Regions from separate parts of the Roseibium algicola genome, predicted to be linked through region 1. Evidence: predicted binding sites of a transcription regulator. Region 1 holds the regulator's gene; each other region holds the start of a gene.

Region 1 (4,243 bases):
CAGCAATGGAAATTTCCTCTTCGCTCATGGTCAGCGGCGGCATGATGCGCACCACGTTATCGCCGGCAGGAACTGCCAGCAGACCGGCTTCACGGGCTGCAAGCACATAATCTGCTACCGGCACCACGCATTTCAGACCGAGCATCAGGCCGTTGCCGCGTACTTCGGCCAGAACGTCCGGATGGCCGTCCACCAGTCCGGCCAGCTTCTGCTTGAAGCTGAGCCCCTTCTGACGGACACCTTCCAGGAACCCGTCTTCCAGAACGACGTCCAGAACGGCATTGCCGACTGCCATGGCCAGCGGATTGCCGCCAAAGGTGGTGCCGTGGGTCCCGGGGGACAGCGCCGCTGCCGTTTCTGCCGTTGCAAGACATGCGCCCATCGGGAACCCGCCGCCAATACCCTTGGCGATTGCCATCAGGTCCGGTTCCACGCCCGTCCACTGGTGAGCGAACAGCTTGCCGGTCCGTCCGACACCGGTCTGGATCTCGTCGAAAATCAGCAGAATGCCGTTGTCATCACAGATCTTGCGCAGCGCACGCAGGAAATCGGCCGGAATTTCGCGGATACCGCCTTCGCCCTGCACGGGCTCGATCGCGATCGCGGCCGTTTGCGGTCCGATGGCATCTTTCAGCGCATCCAGGTCTCCTGCCGGCACCTGGTCGAAACCCGGAGCCTTCGGGCCAAAGCCTTCAAGATATTTCGCCTGGCCGCCAGCCGCGATGGTCGCGATGGTCCGGCCATGGAAGGCGCCTTCGAAGGTCACGATGTGGAACCGCTCGGGGTTGCCGTTGTCATAATGATAACGGCGCGCGCATTTGATGGCAGCTTCCATCGCTTCCGCGCCGGAATTCACGAACAGCACCTTGTCGGCAAAGGTTTCCGCGCACAGGCGCTGCGCCAGCCGTTCGCCATCCGGGATCTGGTGCAGGTTAGAGGTATGCCACAGCTTGGCTGCCTGATCCTGCAATGCCTTGACCAGATGCGGATGGGCATGACCGAGTGCGTTGACCGCGATGCCGGAACCGCAATCGAGGAATCGTCGGCCATCGGTGGTAACCAGCCAGACGCCTTCCCCATGATCGAAAGACAGGTTCGATCTTGCGTAATTTCCGAATAGTGCAGTCGCGGACATAACCTCGTTTGTCTCCTTTAAACGCCCCTGCTGTCCCCTGCGTCGCCCCGACGCCGGGCCGTCACCTTGAAAAGATGCCGAAGGGCCAAAACGCAACGTGCCGCCCCGATGAGGCGGCACGCAGCGGCTTTCTTATACACTGCCGGTACCATGCACTGTCAATGGAAATGGCGCACAAGACATTTCATGTGCCGCGGAGGGCGGATTTCATAAAATTCTCAATGACCTCGCCATAATTGGGGAAAAGTCGTTTCATCCCCAACTGGTTTGGGTCGAGTGGTTGCCTGACAAATTAACGTTATTGTAACCTCTCAGCAATCAGACACGAGATCTCGTGAGGCAAATCACCAAGAGGCACTAGATCTGCCAGCATTAAGCGTGCTTGCGCATGCTTAACACGGGGTTAATGGCCGCAGGACGGTCAAACTAAAGGGTGCGGCAATGAGTTGGACAAACGAACGAGTTGAGCTTCTCAAAAAGCTTTGGGGCGACGGCTTGAGCGCAAGCCAGATCGCAGGCGAACTGGGTGGTGTTACCCGTAACGCCGTGATCGGCAAGGTGCACCGCCTTGGCCTGTCCGGCCGCGCCAAGTCCACCTCTTCAAGCGCCAAGCCGCGCCGGCCGCGCACCGCAGCTCCTGCAACGGGTGCAGCGCCGAAGAAACCGACGACGTCACATCCGCAGTCGATCGGCGCGACGGCCCTTAAAGCAGACATCTCGCCTGCACCAGTGGTGGCCCCCAAGCCGCGCGTAGAGCCGATTGCAGAGCTCGTTCCGATCTCGCAGCGGGCTACCATCCTGACGCTGACCGAGCGGACCTGCAAATGGCCGATTGGCGACCCGGCGACCGACGACTTTTACTTCTGCGGCCGCCAGTCCGATGCCGGCGTCCCCTACTGCGCTCATCACTGCAAGATCGCGTATCAGCCGGTCGCCGACCGCCGCCGCGATCGCAAGACGATGGCTCAGGCAGGCTGATAGCCTCGCACCTAACCAATTCATGAGAAAGCCCGCCATCTGGCGGGCTTTTTTTTGTTTGGGCCTTCCATTGACCAGATGCCCGACCCCGACCAGTGACCTCCCACGGCTTGTTCTTGGCACCGATCCATGTCGTTTCCGTTCCATCAAATCAAACCTTGTTTGACCGCTCCGCCACGACAGGGACCGCAGGATCAGCCCCGACACCGACACATCTGATGGGGTGGTCGCAGAAGAGAACCTTGTTCCGCGAAAGGCACATAACCGCTGAGAAACAAAAAGCCCGCTTGAAAGCGGGCTCCTTAATTCCATTCTGCAAGTTGCGCTCAGGCAGTGGCAGAGGTGAACTGGTCATTGAAGGCGTATCCGGCACCACGGACGGTACGGATAGGATCCTTCGCCTTGCCCTTGTTCAGAGCCTTGCGCAAGCGACCGACGTGAACATCGACAGTGCGTTCGTCCACGTAGACATCGTGACCCCAGACCCCATCCAGCAGTTGTTCGCGGGAGAAGACACGGCCAGGCGATGTCATCAGGAATTCCAGCAGGCGGAATTCCGTCGGCCCCAGGTGTATTTCCTTGGTGTTGCGGCGAACGCGGTGCGTTTCGCGATCCAGTTCGATATCGCCGGATCGCAACATGCTGGACACCACTTCCGGACTTGCCCGGCGCAGGATGGCGCGCACGCGGGCCATCAATTCCGGTACCGAGAAGGGCTTGACCACGTAGTCGTCGGCACCGGTCGACAGGCCGCGGATGCGCTCTGCTTCCTCACCGCGTGCCGTCAGCATGATGACCGGCAGGCGCTCGGTGTCTTCGCGCGCCCGCAGGCGGCGGCACAGTTCAATTCCGGACAGGCCCGGCAGCATCCAGTCGAGCAGCAACAGATCCGGCAGGCTTTCCCGCAGGCGGATTTCCGCCTCGTCACCCCGGACACAGGACTCGACCGAGTACCCTTCCGCTTCCAAATTGTATCTCAATAGAAGGCTGAGCGGTTCTTCGTCTTCAACGATGAGCACCTTCGGCATACATCTCGCTCCAATTACCGCAACCGGCGCCGAAGCGCCGGCCGTTAAGATCTTCTGCAAATCCGACGATTACCGGCGGGTCAGACCGCGCCTGTTTCGTCGACCTTTGCCCGGTCTTCCGGCAAACGCTCGCCAGTGACCATGTAGTAGACGTTCTCGGCGATGTTCGTGGCGTGATCGCCGATGCGCTCGATGTTCTTTGCGCAGAACAAGAGATGGACGCACTGGGTAATGACCCGCGGGTCTTCCATCATGTAGGTCAGGAGTTCGCGAAAGATCGACGTGTAGATCGCGTCGACCTCGGCGTCGGCTTCCTGAACCCGGCGGGCGGCTTCCGCATCCTTGCGGGCGTAGGCATCCAGCACCTGCTTGAGCTGCGAAAGAGCAAGTTCCGTCATGTGCTCCACACCGATCGCGAGCTTCTTGGACTGCAAGTCGCTGTCGATGGCGATGACGCGCTTGGCAACGTTCTTGGCAAGATCGCCAACACGCTCCAGGTCATTGGCAATGCGCGTTGCGGCGGTGATTTCACGCAGGTCCTGCCCCATCGGCTGGCGGCGGACGATCAGCTCGATCAGCTTCACTTCAAGTTCGTTGTAAAGGCTGTCCAGACGGACATCGCCCTTGATCGTCGCCTTGGCAAGCTCCAGATCCTGCGACACCAGCGCGGACACCGCATCGGCGAAAGCCTTTTCGGCAATACCACCCATTTCGGCAACCTTGCCGGCCATGGCCGTCAGTTCGTCATCGTAAGCCGAGACTGTATGTTCAGACATCCTGTGTCCCCTTCAGAAACCTAAAAAATGCTTAGCCGAAGCGGCCCGTAATATAGTCCTGCGTACGCTTGTCCTTCGGATTGGTAAAGATGTCCTCCGTCAGACCTTCCTCCACCAGAACACCCAGGTGGAAGAACGCGGTTCGCTGAGACACACGGGCAGCCTGCTGCATCGAGTGGGTCACGATCACGATGGTGAAGTTTTCCCGCAGTTCGTCGATCAGCTCTTCCACCTTCGCGGTCGCGATGGGGTCAAGCGCCGAGCACGGTTCGTCCATCAGGATCACTTCCGGGCTGACGGCAATCGCACGGGCAATGCACAGACGC
Region 2 (4,243 bases), 1.9 Mb from region 1:
AAAGGAAAGGCCCGGCTGCATAAAGCGGCCGGACCTTCGCTCAGGTCTTGGGAGGACCTTTGTCTGAAGTGCCTTAGTTCAGGCGGCTTGCCGGGCCGAGGTCGATCAACTGGGTTTCACCCGGTGCATCGTCGACACCGTCATTGTCGGTGACCAGGATCAGACGGCCGTCGGCCGTGATCGTCAAGCCTTCCGGCTTGTCGAGAACCCAGCCCTTGCCTTCGGCCAGAGCCGGCAGGATATCCATGGCGTAGCGCTTCTGGACCACCGGGAGCTCAGATCCGTAGGCAGCCGGGGTCACACCCTCCAGGGAGATCGTGGTGATCTGCTTGATGGCTGCGTCTTCACCACCCTTGTTGTCGCGCTCCAGAATGGCGAACTTGCCGTCGCCCATGGAGACGATTTCCGACAGGCCGACCCAGCCGCCGGCTGCGCTCTTCGGCTTGTCGAGCGGATAGTGAACGAAGCCCCAGGACTTGTCGGCCGGGTTGTAGATGGCCAGCTTCACCATGCCCTTCGGGTCGTCTTTCCATTCACGCTGAACGGCGACGGCCACCAGCGTCTTGCCGTCCATTTCGAACTCGGCAACGCCTTCAAAGGAGAAACGCGCGGACTGGGCGTTCAGCTCTTCCGGAAGCGTGATTTCTTCCTGAACCTGACCGTCGGTGCCGACTTTCAGCAGCAGGTGCTGCAGTTCCTTGTCCGGATTGCCCTCGGAAGCCAGCCAGAAGCCGCCATCCTTGGAAACAGAGATGCCTTCCAGGTCCAGTTTTGCCTGCTTGCCACCCTGAACGGTTGCATAGGCAACGATTTTTGCCGGTTTGGAAGAGATGTCCAGCGTGTAGATGCGGGCGTCGTCATAGAAGCTGTCGCTGACGGCGTAGAGCTTGTTGCCGTCTTCCGGGTCTGCAGCCAGTGCGGACAGTGCGCCCCAGCCGATCGGCGCGCCTTTTTCCGGGTCGGTTTCGGACACGACCATCGGGTAGGACGGAGCTTCCACACCAAACTTGTAGAGGGAGACCTGCGCACGAACGTTGTCTTCCGCACTGTCGACCTCGTTGGCAACCACAAACAGGTCACGGCTCGGGATCGCAAGTGAGCCTTCCGGACCGACATGGGTCGGCAGGAACTGGACGAATTCCGGCTCGGCGCCGGTGTCCTTGTAGACAGCAACGAAGTTGCCGCGTTCTGAATTGACGAAGATCAGCTTTTCACCGCCGAATTCACCAACCGTCACACCTTCCGGCTCGGTGCCCTTCTTGGACGCGCGCTTGGCCGGATAGTGGCCGTTGGCCATGCCAAGGTGTTCCATCTGGTTACCGCTGTCGAACAGGACCTCGCCCTTGGTGTTCCAGATGGTGAAGCCGCGCGAACCGCCTTCGTAGTCACCTTCGTTGGCGGTCACGAAACGCTCGTCATCAATCCAGGCAACCGCATCCGGCTCACGCTTGACGTTTTCGGTCGAACCGGAGGCATCACTCATGCGCGCCTTGGAAACCGGAATGTTTTCAGCCGAAGCCGTACCGGCGGAGAAATGGCTGACAACTTCACCGGAGGCCAGATCAACCACGGCGATATGGTTGTTTTCCTGCAGCGTGACGACAACCTGGTTCTGGGAGTTGATCGAAACGAACTCCGGCTCCGGATCGGTCGGCGCGACTTCTGCAAGACCCGTCAGGTCAACAATGCGGACCGCGTCACAGTTGGTCGGCGTGCCGGTTTCGTCCAGATCGAAGATCGCGAGATGGCCGGCCGGCATTTGCGGGATCACGCCGTCGTTCAGATCTTCGTCGCGCTCGTTCTCGATGGCGATCGCAACGAACTTGCCGTCCGGAGAGATGGCAACGCTGTCCGGCTGACCCTTGGCATCGCACTTCGCGGTGATGCCAAGACCATCGAGAGCGATCACGGCCAGATGGCCGGACGCATTGACGTAGTCTTCGGACGTGTTGACGCCGGCATAGGCGAATGTTTCGCCGACGGCGACCGAAGTAGGCTCACCACCAAGGGCGGTGCGGCCCATCGGCTGCAGGTTCAGCGGGTTGGCCGCATTCACGAAAACAATGGCTTCGCCCGGGCTGTCGGTGAAGACGAGCGTGCGGCCGTCCTTCGTGGCGTAGATGATTTCGGCAACGGTTTCGGTGGCCTGATCCACGCCTTCCGGCAGGGTCTTGTAGACCGGGAATGTGTTGATACGCTCGAAATACTCTGCCTGTGCTGCCGACACGGCGCCAAGGCCGAACAGGACTGAAAGGCTGACACCTTTTAAAAAGCGCCCACGAAGGTCCGCCATTGCACTCGCTCCCACAAAATATCGGGTTGATGGTGCGCGCAAGCTAGTGGCCCTGATTACAATATCGGTGACAGTTGCATGAAGCTTTCATGACAACACCCAGCAAGCCTTGAATTTGCATTTCGAGCACTTACATCATATCAAGGCCGGGCGGTGATCTCCGCCACCTCCATCTTCCAGACTTTCCCGCATTTGTGCCTCCGGCGCATTTTTCATCGGATTTTCCAATGCAGATCGGTTTTGTCCGCTCCGCCATTGTGCTGGGGCTTCTCGCTGCTGTCGGTCCATTTGCCATCGACCTCTATCTGCCCGCCATGCCGGAAATCGTGCAGGCATTGCAGACGGACGACGCTGCGGTTCATATGACCTTCACGGTCTATTTCATCGCTTTCGGGCTGGCCCAGTTGATCTACGGTCCGCTGGCAGACCGGTTTGGACGCAAGCTGCCCGCCTTCCTGGGCCTGATCGTCTTCCTCATCGGATCGGTCATGTGCGCGACCGCGGTCGACGTTTCAGCCCTGACATTCGGCCGTTTCGTGCAGGCGCTTGGTGCCGGCGCGCCGATGGTCATCGTGCGGGCCGTGGTCCGCGACCTCCACACCGGACCAAAGGCGACCAGGCTGATGGCTCTGGTGATGCTGGTCTTCAGCGTTTCGCCGATGCTTGCACCGCTCGCCGGCAGCTTGATCATCCAGTTCGGCAGTTGGCGCCTGATCTTTGTGGCCCTGGGCGTTATTTCCCTTCTCGCCATGCTGCAAATGGCCTTCTTGCTGCCCGAAACGCTACCGGCCGAGCGCCGGGGCAAGATCGACCCGACAGCAATGCTGCGCAGCGCCATCTACCTGATGCGTGACAGCAGGTTCATGGGTCTGACGCTGATCGGTGGCTTCTCGCTGGCGAGTTTCTTCGTCTTCATCGCCGCAGCGCCGCTGGTCTACATGACCCAGTACCAGTTGACGCCGACAGCCTTCAGCCTTGTTTTCGCGCTGAACGCGATCGGCTTCTTTGCGTCTTCCCAGTTTGCCGCCTCGCTTGGTGAGCGCTTCGGCATGGGCAGAGTGGCATTGAGGGCCGTCAGCGGATTTGCGGCAGCCAACGTCCTGCTGGTCATTCTTGTGTGGAGCGGCATAGACGACCTGCCGGTTCTGATGGCGCTCTTCTTCATCGGCAACACCTGCCTCGGACAGGTCATTGCTCCGGTGATGGTCATGGCGCTGGAAGAACATGGCGAACATGCCGGCATGGCATCCTCCCTCGGTGGCACCTTCCAGATGGTTGCCGGTGGCGTGATGATCCTCGTCTGCAGCCCGTTCTTCGACCGGACAGCTTTGCCATTGGTTGGCGCGGTTGCCGCCTGTGCGCTCATCGCCCTGGTCATCGCACTGCTGACCCTGCGCACGTCGCGCGAAGGCCAGGCAGTCGCCTGAGGCAATATTCCCGAAACAGGTACGCCGGAGCAGCCTTACACGGGCTCTTCGGCAGACTGACCGATTTGATCGAGTTTCTTCTGCAGGGACAAACGGTCAAGCGAAGACATCGGCAGGTTCACGAACACCGAGATCCGGTTGCTGAGCATCCGGAAGGCCTCGTTGAATGCGACAGCCCTTTCGCTGTCGCTTCCGGAAACGGCTGCCGGATCCGGCAGGCCCCAATGGGCTGACATCGGCTGGCCAGGCCAGACAGGGCAGGTTTCCTTCGCCGCATTGTCGCAAACGGTAAAGACGAAATCCATGACCGGGGCATCCGGCTCAGCGAATTCGGCCCAGTCCTTCGAGCGCAGCTCATCCGTCTTGAAATTGAGCTTGCTGAGCAAGGCAAGTGCTTCCGGACGCACCGCTCCAGCCGGTTGTGACCCGGCAGAAAACGCCCTGAAGCGGCCCTGCCCCTCCCGGCTCAGGATCGCCTCCGCCATGATCGACCGGGCGGAATTGCCAGTGCACAGGAAAAGCA
Region 3 (4,243 bases), 800 kb from region 1:
CTGGGCTGATTGCCAAACCCAAACTTCATATCGATGTAACGCTGGCTTCCGGATTTTCACCGGCTGCACTCAGCAACGATCTCCTGCTGTATGGCTACCATGATCTCGGCGCCCGCTTTCGGGAAGACGAAGTGCAAATGACCCGGCCAGCCGGACCAGGTCCCCGGTCGAAGGAGAGGGAAAATCACGAGCTGATTATCGCGCATCGGCTGTGTCTGTGTGCATCCGATTGCCCCTCACCTGATAAGCGGCGCCAGTTTCGCGACGCCTTGCGCGGCGATGCCAGCCTTGCCGGGCGCTATGCCGCCCTGAAACGGGACCTTGCCCTCATGGCCGGTTCGACCCCCGACTGGGAAATATACAATACCGGCAAGACATCCTTCATCGAAGGCGTGCTCTCAGGGGAAGGTATGCGACTGATCCAGCGATGACGCTCCTTCCGGCCCCGCCATCACTGCCCCCATTGACGGAACACCGCACCCAGCAGCCCGGTTCGCAATTCACTGATAATGGGCAGAAAAACACAGGCCAAGCCTTGAGGAACTCGAAACAGGAAGGCAGCACGCCCTCTGAACAAACAGCGCCCGCAACCGGTGGGAGGGTTACGGGCGCAGGGCACAGGGAGGGGTCCTGTGCGGGAGGAACGCAATCATGAACGCCCAAACGGCTCGGCCTGACTGGACCCGGCCATCATGCCTGTGCCCGGCTGAGCGCAAAAAGCACTCAGACAACACTTAGCGCAGGTAAAGGGCCGTCTTGCGACCGTTCTGGACTTCCTGAAGATAGAGCAGCTGGGCAACCAGATAACACTCGGACTGGTCGTCCAGATTGGCCTTGCGGCCACGACCGTCGGTCAGCAGCCAGGCATTGCCGGACTTGACGACATCGCATTCGATTGGTGCGGCGGCATCGAAACCGGCTTTCTTGAACAGCTCCGTACCGACGCGGCTGCCGGTATCGTCGTCCAGACCCTTCATCGCCATGCGCAGGCTGCGATAGGCCTTGTGAACCGACAAGGTTGCGACGATGGCAGTGACGACTTCGTCGCCTTCCATGGCCGCGAAGCGCACAACGCCGCCTTCCTGCGGAATGATGGAATTGGAACAGGGCGTGCGCTGGACATCGCCAAGCGTGGTCCATTCGGAGCGCAACGTTACGGTTGCAGGCTGACGAAGGGCCGCCATTTCCTTGGTGAGCCGCTTTTCTGCAGTTTTTTGCGGATTCTTGGCGGTCCGATCCATACGGGCGGACACCCCGGCCACGGTTCCGCCGATGCGCAACCGGCGGAAGACGATGACATCGCGCATGAGATCGGTTCGCTCTACCCGCCAGCCGGCATCAAGCCAGGCGTTCTGGTGAACGAGACTGCCGCCGGAATTTGCCCACCATGTCCGGTGTTCCCGGGCGCTCTTGGGCAGCGACGAGCCTATGATATCTTCGACTTCGTTCAGCTTGGCCGCCCAGACAACATCTTCCAGTCGTGCCAAGTGTTCCCGCAGTGGTTCATATTTTGACATTTGCACAGCCTTTCCGGTAGCTATGCAAATATACACCTATAGCGCGAGCTGTCCAGCATAAATACGGAGGGGCCTTAACGGTACAGCGAGATCGGCGATCCGGTAGAGGTCTGACCGTTGAACTGGCCGGAAGCGCTGGAGTAAAGCTGTGCAACGATCAGGCCGGCGCCGTCCTTCAGAACCACCTGATTGCCGCTCAGGTCCCATGCAGAGATCCCGGACAGTACAGGCGAAGCACAACCTCTGGTATTTGCACGGTAGCCGCCGGACCATGTTGTCAGCGTCATGAAGGCCATGCAGTTGTCGCCAGCGGAGGTGATTTTCCAGCCACCCAGAAGGTCTGTCCGGCCAACTTCCTTGGCATCGGCAGGCGCTGCAACCGGGTTGCTGGCCAGGTCGGTCGGCTGAGCCGACGGATCGTTGAGACCGCCAGCCGGCGCGTTGGGATCAAGCGGTGCAAGCTGTCCCGAGCCTACGGGTGTAGTCGGGGTCGCCGGCAGCGGTTCGGCATAATTCCGGCCTCCGGACAATCTCTGGCAACCAGCTGCCAGGACCACCAGGCCGACGATCAAAACAAACTTTCCCGCGCGCATCATGACGAATCAATCCCTCACCTTCGTCCCAATATGGGAGCAACTCTTAGCCCACAATTTGTCGAAAATCCAAAATCCTGAGAATCGACCGTTTTCTGATCGCTCAGGCGACCCGGCTCGAGACGGCCTTGCCTGCTGTTTTTGGCGGCTCCACAAGCCTGTCGATCGCCTCCGCAATCTTCTCGAAATAAGTGGCGCAGGCACCAAAACCATCCGGAAAAGGCGGTTTTGCGGCAATGTTCCACCAATGGCTCGATGTCGTGGTCTTCCACTGCGGCGGCAAGGCCACCGGCGCCTGGTCAGCGAGATAGACGACCCTGTCGGGAATTTCAGCATGCGGCATCAGGAAAATGTCGATCGGCTTGGGCGCAAGCCCTTTGGCATCAATTCCCCGTGCCGACAGTATCCGGCGCACATGCCGGCTCAGTTCCTGGGAAGGAGCCACACCTGCGGAGAACGCCCGCATCAGACCACCTGCCCGAAAATTCAGATAGGCTTCGGCCAGGGGCGACAGCAGGCTGTTGTCCGGACAGACGAACAGAACGGTTGTTTTCGACAAGGGGCATTCCTTCGCGGCTGCAGCCCATGCCAATCACGTCATGGGCGGCCTCCCCCTAGCGCCGGGACGGGAAGACTTTATGACAAACCCGGGGCAACATCGAAAATCATGAGGATATCTTCCACGAGCCTGATAGATATGCGCACAAACGCTCGCGTGCAGCCCGGTGCTCTGCTGCAACCTCATTCCGGGTATTCGCGCGCAAGACCTGCAACACGTTCCTGAGGAGCCCACATGCCCGTCGCCTTCTGGTGTGTCCTTGCCGCCGCCATCCTGCCGCTGCTTTCCGTCTTTCCGGCAAAACTGGACAAGTCCTTCGACAACGCCCGCCCACGTGACCCGGACTATTGGCGAGACGGTTTTCGCGCCCGCGCACAGGGGGCACAGGCGAATGGCTTCGAGGCATTTCCCCTGTTTGCGGTTGCCGTTTTCGTTGGCCTCAACCAGGGCGGCGACCCTCACTGGATCGACAGGCTCGCCGTGCTTTTCGTGTTATTGAGGATCATTTATATCGGCTGCTACTGGGCCGACCGCGCCTCGCCGCGCTCGCTTGCCTGGGCAGCCTCCTTCTTGACATCGCTGGCAATTTTCACCAGTTCCCTATGGAGCTGAGCCGCCGATGGGCGGATTCCGATCCTGAAATTCGTACAACGATCATTTGCACCAAGAGGCTGATTTCGTTAACGATGCATCGGAGTGAGGCAGTAATCTCGTGGGCAGAGGTGCATTGTGCGGACGACCGACCAGACGACAGACACCTTGCCGACGCGCCGTCAGGCCGCGGCACAGAGGCAGATTTCTGAGCAGCATATCGTCGACCTTCTGATTGCCGAACGGGGCAAGCTGGTGATGGCCAGCCCGTGGTGGCCCTTCATCAGACCCTTCGCGCACAAGATCCTTCGCTACAAGTCCGCCGTCGAAATGGCCGACACCATTGCGCAGATGGAAGCGCTGGAGGTTTTTGCCCATTTGAGCGGATTGCTGTCGCTTGACGTCACCACGCTTGGCCTTGAACGGGTTCCGCAGGAAGGCCCCGTCGTTCTGGTGTCCAACCACCCGACCGGCATTGCCGACGGCATCGTACTTTATGATGCGATCAAGTCCCGCCGGAACGATCTTGCGATCTTTGCCAACCGCGATGCCATCCGCATCAACCCGCGCCTTGCCGACATGATCATTCCGGTCGAATGGCGTGCTGACTTCAAGACCCGCGAAAAATCCAAGGAAACGATCAAGCTCGCCTCCTCCGCCTTTGCCAAGGAGCGGGTGGTGGTGCTGTTTCCCTCCGGGCGCCTGGCCTATTGGCACGACGGCAAGCTGACAGAACGGCCCTGGATGACGTCAGCCCTGGCGCTGGCACGCAAGAACAAGGCCCCGATCATTCCCATGCACATGGGCGGGCGCAATTCCGGTCTGTTCTATTTCCTTGCGAGAGTGTCGACCGAATTGCGCGACATGACGGTCTTCAACGAATTGCTCAACAAGGAACATGCCAAGTTCAACGTGCATTTCGGCAAGCCGATCCGCCCGGAAAAACTTGAAGGCGACCTTGGCGATCTGACCGAACAGATGCG
Region 4 (4,243 bases), 730 kb from region 1:
AAGACCCTGAATAAATCCGCCGGAATTCATCGAATTGGATTTCGAATAACCGGAGACCAGAACCGCTACGACCAGCAGCAACCCTATCAACGAATAGAGCTGGCGGCGTTTGCGCATGGACAGGATTTCCTGCTCGAGTGCGGCAACAGCCATTGTTTGGGACCTTTACTTGATGCTCACTTCATCTGAAGCGGGGTGGCTTAGCTGGATCAACCCTTCGAAACCTGGCGATCCTGGCCCTGTGGAGCCACTTCTGGCGGAAAGTCGATTCCGCTGGCCGATACTTGAGAAAACGCGGGCCGGAGACCGGCCCGCGCGGAGATCGGAACTTCCGATTACTCGCTCTTTGCCTTGCGGGCAGCGACGATGGATTCGTAAGCCGCATGGGTGATCGGTTCGAAGCCGCGTGCTTCACCGGCCATCACGCCGTAACCACATTCCTTGTCTTCCTTGACGAGGTTGGCCATCAACTCGGTCATCTTTGCCTTGATGTCGTCCGGCAGCTTCTTGGACAGGACGACCGGACCTTCCGGGATCACCGGCGAACGCCAGATTTCCTTGATCTCGGTCATGTCGACCAGACCCGCATCGGTTGCCTTGCGCAGAGCGCCGGAATTGTAGCCGTCTTCCCATTCGCCAAGACCGTCAGCCCAGGTCACGCCGCCTGCGATGTCGCCGTTGAATACGGCAACGATGGTCTGCTCGTGACCGCCAGTGAAGACGACGTCGGAGAAATACTCACCCGGCTTCATGGAGTAACCGAGTTTCGGGATTTCGATGGACGGGATCAGGTAACCGGACGTGGAGTTTGGGTCGCCGAAGCCGAAGGTCTTGCCCTTCATGTCTTCCAGGGAGTTGATCTCGCTGTCGACGCGGGCAAACCCGATGGAGTAGTAGCCGTAGCTGCCGTCGTTGTTGACCTTGACCAGAACCGGCTCAACGGCTTCCGGGTCGGTCAGGAAGACTTTTGCGTAGCCGGAAGCACCGAGCCAGGCCATGTCGAGGTTACCGCCGAGCAGGCCTTCGATAACGCCGTTGTAGTCTGCCGGAGCAAACAGCTTTGTCGGAACGCCGAGCAGTTCCTCGGTCTTTTCGCGCAGGCATTCGTTGGCACGCAGACGGTCGGAGGCATTTTCGCCGCCGAGCAGGCCGATACGGAATTCCGTGATTTCCGCAGCACCGGCAACAGAAGCGTTCAAAGCGATTATGCTGACGGCAGCAAGCGCAGCAACTTTAGCAACGAGTTTCATTTGGGACACTCCCCGAGAGTTCTCAATTTTGATGACGTTAAGCGGGTGCGCAGCCGGATCAGACCGCTGCTGCCGCCGGGGTCATCGCACCGGCGGATTCTCTGGAACCGGGCTGGCCGGCATCGATGGCGGTGGATGTCGCCGCCTCGTTGAAGCTTTCATCGGCACCGTAGATTTCGCGTGCGACAGCCGTGGTCAGCGCTTCCGGCGCCCCGTCGAACACGAGGAAACCGTCGCGCATGCCAATCACCCGGTCGCAATAGGTCCGGGCAGTGTCGAGCGTGTGCAGGTTGCAGATGACGATCTTGTTGTCGCGCTCGTGAATTTCACGCAGCGCATCCATGACGATCTTGGCATTCATCGGATCGAGCGAGGCAATCGGCTCGTCCGCCAGGATCATGTGCGGGTCCTGCATAAGAGCGCGGGCAATCGCAACACGCTGCTGCTGACCACCGGACAGCTCCTCGGCCCGCTTGGTGGCTTCCTGGGCAATGCCCAGTCTGTCGAGCGCACCAAGCGCGGAATTGACGTCTTCCTGGCTGAAGATGTTGAAGAGGCTCTTCAAGGTGCCGTGACCGTTGAGGCGCCCCAACATGACGTTGGTGACAACATCCAGGCGCGGCACCAGGTTGAACTGCTGGAACACCATGGCGCAGTCGCGCTGCCAGCGGCGCATCATGCCGCCTTTCAGGCTGAGAATGTCCCGGCCATCGAACAGGATCTGTCCGGCGCTGGCGGGGGTCAGCCGGTTGATCATGCGCAGCAAGGTTGACTTGCCGGCACCGGACCGACCGATGATCCCGACCATCTGCGGTATTTCGATATTAAAACTTACTTTGTTGACCGCGGTCCGAGACCCGAAGGTCTTGGTGACTTCCTGAAATTGAATCACGCGCCAGCCCTGTCCGTTGTGTTCGTCGTGCTGCGCGACAAGAGCCACCGGACCATTACAGAAAAATGACATTCCTTTGTCGGGGAGCCCAAAATTTTATGACAAATCAATGACATCCCTGCCTGAAGCATTGGCAGAACAACCATCTCCGGCGGGAATTCCGCAGCGCTCTCAGCGCTTTCCGGGCCCCCTCGGCGTCACACATGCCTGGCTGAAATTCACTCGGAAATCAGTGCTCAAATACAAGGCTTCTACCCGCCAAATGCCGTTTTCACCGCTGTGGATGCATGCAAAAAAAGTGACGGGAGTCACGCCAGTGTCATCAAAGCGTCACGACCGGTGCCAGCAACACGGCTACAAACCGTTTCCGCACTCCTTCCAACGCTATATGGAGCATCCATGTCCGCCCCGACCCAGAAGCCTTCCCTGACCGAAGCCCCAAACATTCACCCGGAGGCCAGGGTGCTGAATTGTGATCTCGGCATCTGGACCGAGGTTGGCGCACGCACGGAAATGCGCGAAAGCAGCATGGGGGACTATTCCTATATCGTGCAGGAAGGCGATGTCGTCTGGTCGACCATCGGCAAGTTCTGTTCCATCGCCCGTCGCGTCCGCATCAATCCGGGAAACCACGCAACCTGGCGCGCCTCTCAGCACCACTTCACCTACCGCGCTGCTGCCTATGACCTTGGCGAAGACGACGCGGATTTCTTCCAGTGGCGCAAGGACGACTGGGTCACCATTGGCCATGATGTGTGGATCGGCCACAACGTCACGGTGCTTGCCGGCGTCTCGATCGGCACCGGAGCTATTGTTGCAGCCGGGGCAGTCGTCTCCAAGGATGTCGCCCCTTACACCGTTGTTGGCGGTGTGGCCGCCAGGGAAATCAAACGGCGTTTCACCGAACAGCAGGAACAGGCGCTGATCGATATCTCCTGGTGGGACTGGTCCCATGAAGAGCTGAAGCAACGGCTACCCGATTTTCGCAAGTTGTCGATCGACGCGTTCATCGAGAAGTATCGCTGATCCCGCAGGTGGCGCGGGCACCTGCTCTGGTGAGCCGTGCCCTCTTTTCCCGCTGCACAAAATTCCCGGGACGCGTTACACTTGCACCATGCAAACAGAAACCGCCGTTCTTGAAAGCAGTCTTGGACCGTCGCTGCGGCGCTGGCGCGTACTGAACCGGGTCAAGCAAGAAGCTCTGGCGCATGAACTCGGCGTCTCGCAGACGAGGATATCGCGCTGGGAGAGTGGCATGTCGCAGCCGGACGACAGCGACAGGGCGAAGATCACCCGTCTGCTGAGGGCACGTCCGGAGAGCGCCGCCGACAAGGCCCTGCTTGATCTTGTCTCCCGGTCCGCAGTTCCCGTGCATCTGGTCTGCGACCTCACACACAGGCTGCTGGCCATGTCCGTACCGCGTGCCTGCGAATGGCGCGCACCGGTGAACGAGTTTCTGAACCGGCCCCTGTGGCGTTTTGCGTCCGAAGGCATCCGGGCAACGGAGCACAGACTGACCGACTATGGCTGGTTCGAGCCGGATTCTCCGGACATTGTCTACCGAACAGAACACGTTGATTTTCCGGAAATGACCATCCCGGAGAGCATCATCCGGATTTCGCGCCTGCCGCTGTCAGACGGACGGTTTGCGCGGCTGGTCCGTGAAGAACAGGATTCCGCATAAATTATGCGGTAACTCGTCTGGCGCGGTGGCCCGCAATAATCTGGCCACCATGACAAAGACGCCCCCTTCCCTCGATCTTCCTGAAATTCCCCACACCAGACTGACGGGCCTGCTGGACTTCCTTCAGGCTGCAGAGCAGCTGAAAGACACGCTTCGCTCGGGAACGACAACCGGCGGCAGGCCGGAGAGCACTGCCGAACATAGCTGGCGACTGGCCTTGATGGTTCTGTTGTTCGAACCAGAGCTGAAAGAAGTCGACTTGCTCAAACTCCTGAAGCTGACGCTTGTGCATGACCTGGGCGAAGCCATCTCCGGAGATGTCCCCGCTCCACTCCAGACGCCGGGTGACGACCGGCAGGAACGCGAGAGGCGGGACTTCCTGACCTTGTGTGAACCGCTGCCGGGTGACGTGGCTGG

Evidence for each region. Region 1 encodes PhoB, which activates phosphate uptake and scavenging genes when phosphate is short. Its sites were predicted from a motif close to TGTCATNNANCTGTCAT; they were not measured.
Region 2: the regulator PhoB is predicted to act here: its motif matches at 2,372-2,388, upstream of B0E33_RS14385 (esterase-like activity of phytase family protein).
Region 3: the regulator PhoB is predicted to act here: its motif matches at 2,738-2,754, upstream of B0E33_RS09085 (arsenate-mycothiol transferase ArsC).
Region 4: the regulator PhoB is predicted to act here: its motif matches at 2,460-2,476, upstream of B0E33_RS02040 (DapH/DapD/GlmU-related protein).

What each region holds. Positions count from the first base shown of each region.
Region 1 is NZ_CP019630.1:1,139,007-1,143,249, forward strand. It holds gene B0E33_RS05350 (aspartate aminotransferase family protein) at 1-1,135, opposite strand, end outside; gene B0E33_RS05355 (GcrA family cell cycle regulator) at 1,577-2,113, shown strand; gene phoB (phosphate regulon transcriptional regulator PhoB) at 2,440-3,141, opposite strand; gene phoU (phosphate signaling complex protein PhoU) at 3,222-3,917, opposite strand; gene pstB (phosphate ABC transporter ATP-binding protein PstB) at 3,949-4,243, opposite strand, start outside.
Region 2 is NZ_CP019630.1:3,065,794-3,070,036, reverse strand. It holds gene B0E33_RS14385 (esterase-like activity of phytase family protein) at 74-2,293, opposite strand; gene B0E33_RS14380 (multidrug effflux MFS transporter) at 2,521-3,720, shown strand; gene B0E33_RS14375 (arsenate reductase ArsC) at 3,756-4,243, opposite strand, start outside.
Region 3 is NZ_CP019630.1:1,942,020-1,946,262, forward strand. It holds gene B0E33_RS09070 (GrpB family protein) at 1-431, shown strand, start outside; gene B0E33_RS09075 (DUF7662 domain-containing protein) at 735-1,517, opposite strand; gene B0E33_RS09080 (protease inhibitor Inh/omp19 family protein) at 1,592-2,113, opposite strand; gene B0E33_RS09085 (arsenate-mycothiol transferase ArsC) at 2,214-2,669, opposite strand; gene B0E33_RS09090 (MAPEG family protein) at 2,904-3,281, shown strand; gene B0E33_RS09095 (GNAT family N-acetyltransferase) at 3,399-4,243, shown strand, end outside.
Region 4 is NZ_CP019630.1:410,572-414,814, forward strand. It holds gene phnE (phosphonate ABC transporter, permease protein PhnE) at 1-153, opposite strand, end outside; gene phnD (phosphonate ABC transporter substrate-binding protein) at 336-1,250, opposite strand; gene phnC (phosphonate ABC transporter ATP-binding protein) at 1,309-2,142, opposite strand; gene B0E33_RS02040 (DapH/DapD/GlmU-related protein) at 2,542-3,168, shown strand; gene B0E33_RS02045 (helix-turn-helix domain-containing protein) at 3,257-3,826, shown strand; gene B0E33_RS02050 (HD domain-containing protein) at 3,876-4,243, shown strand, end outside.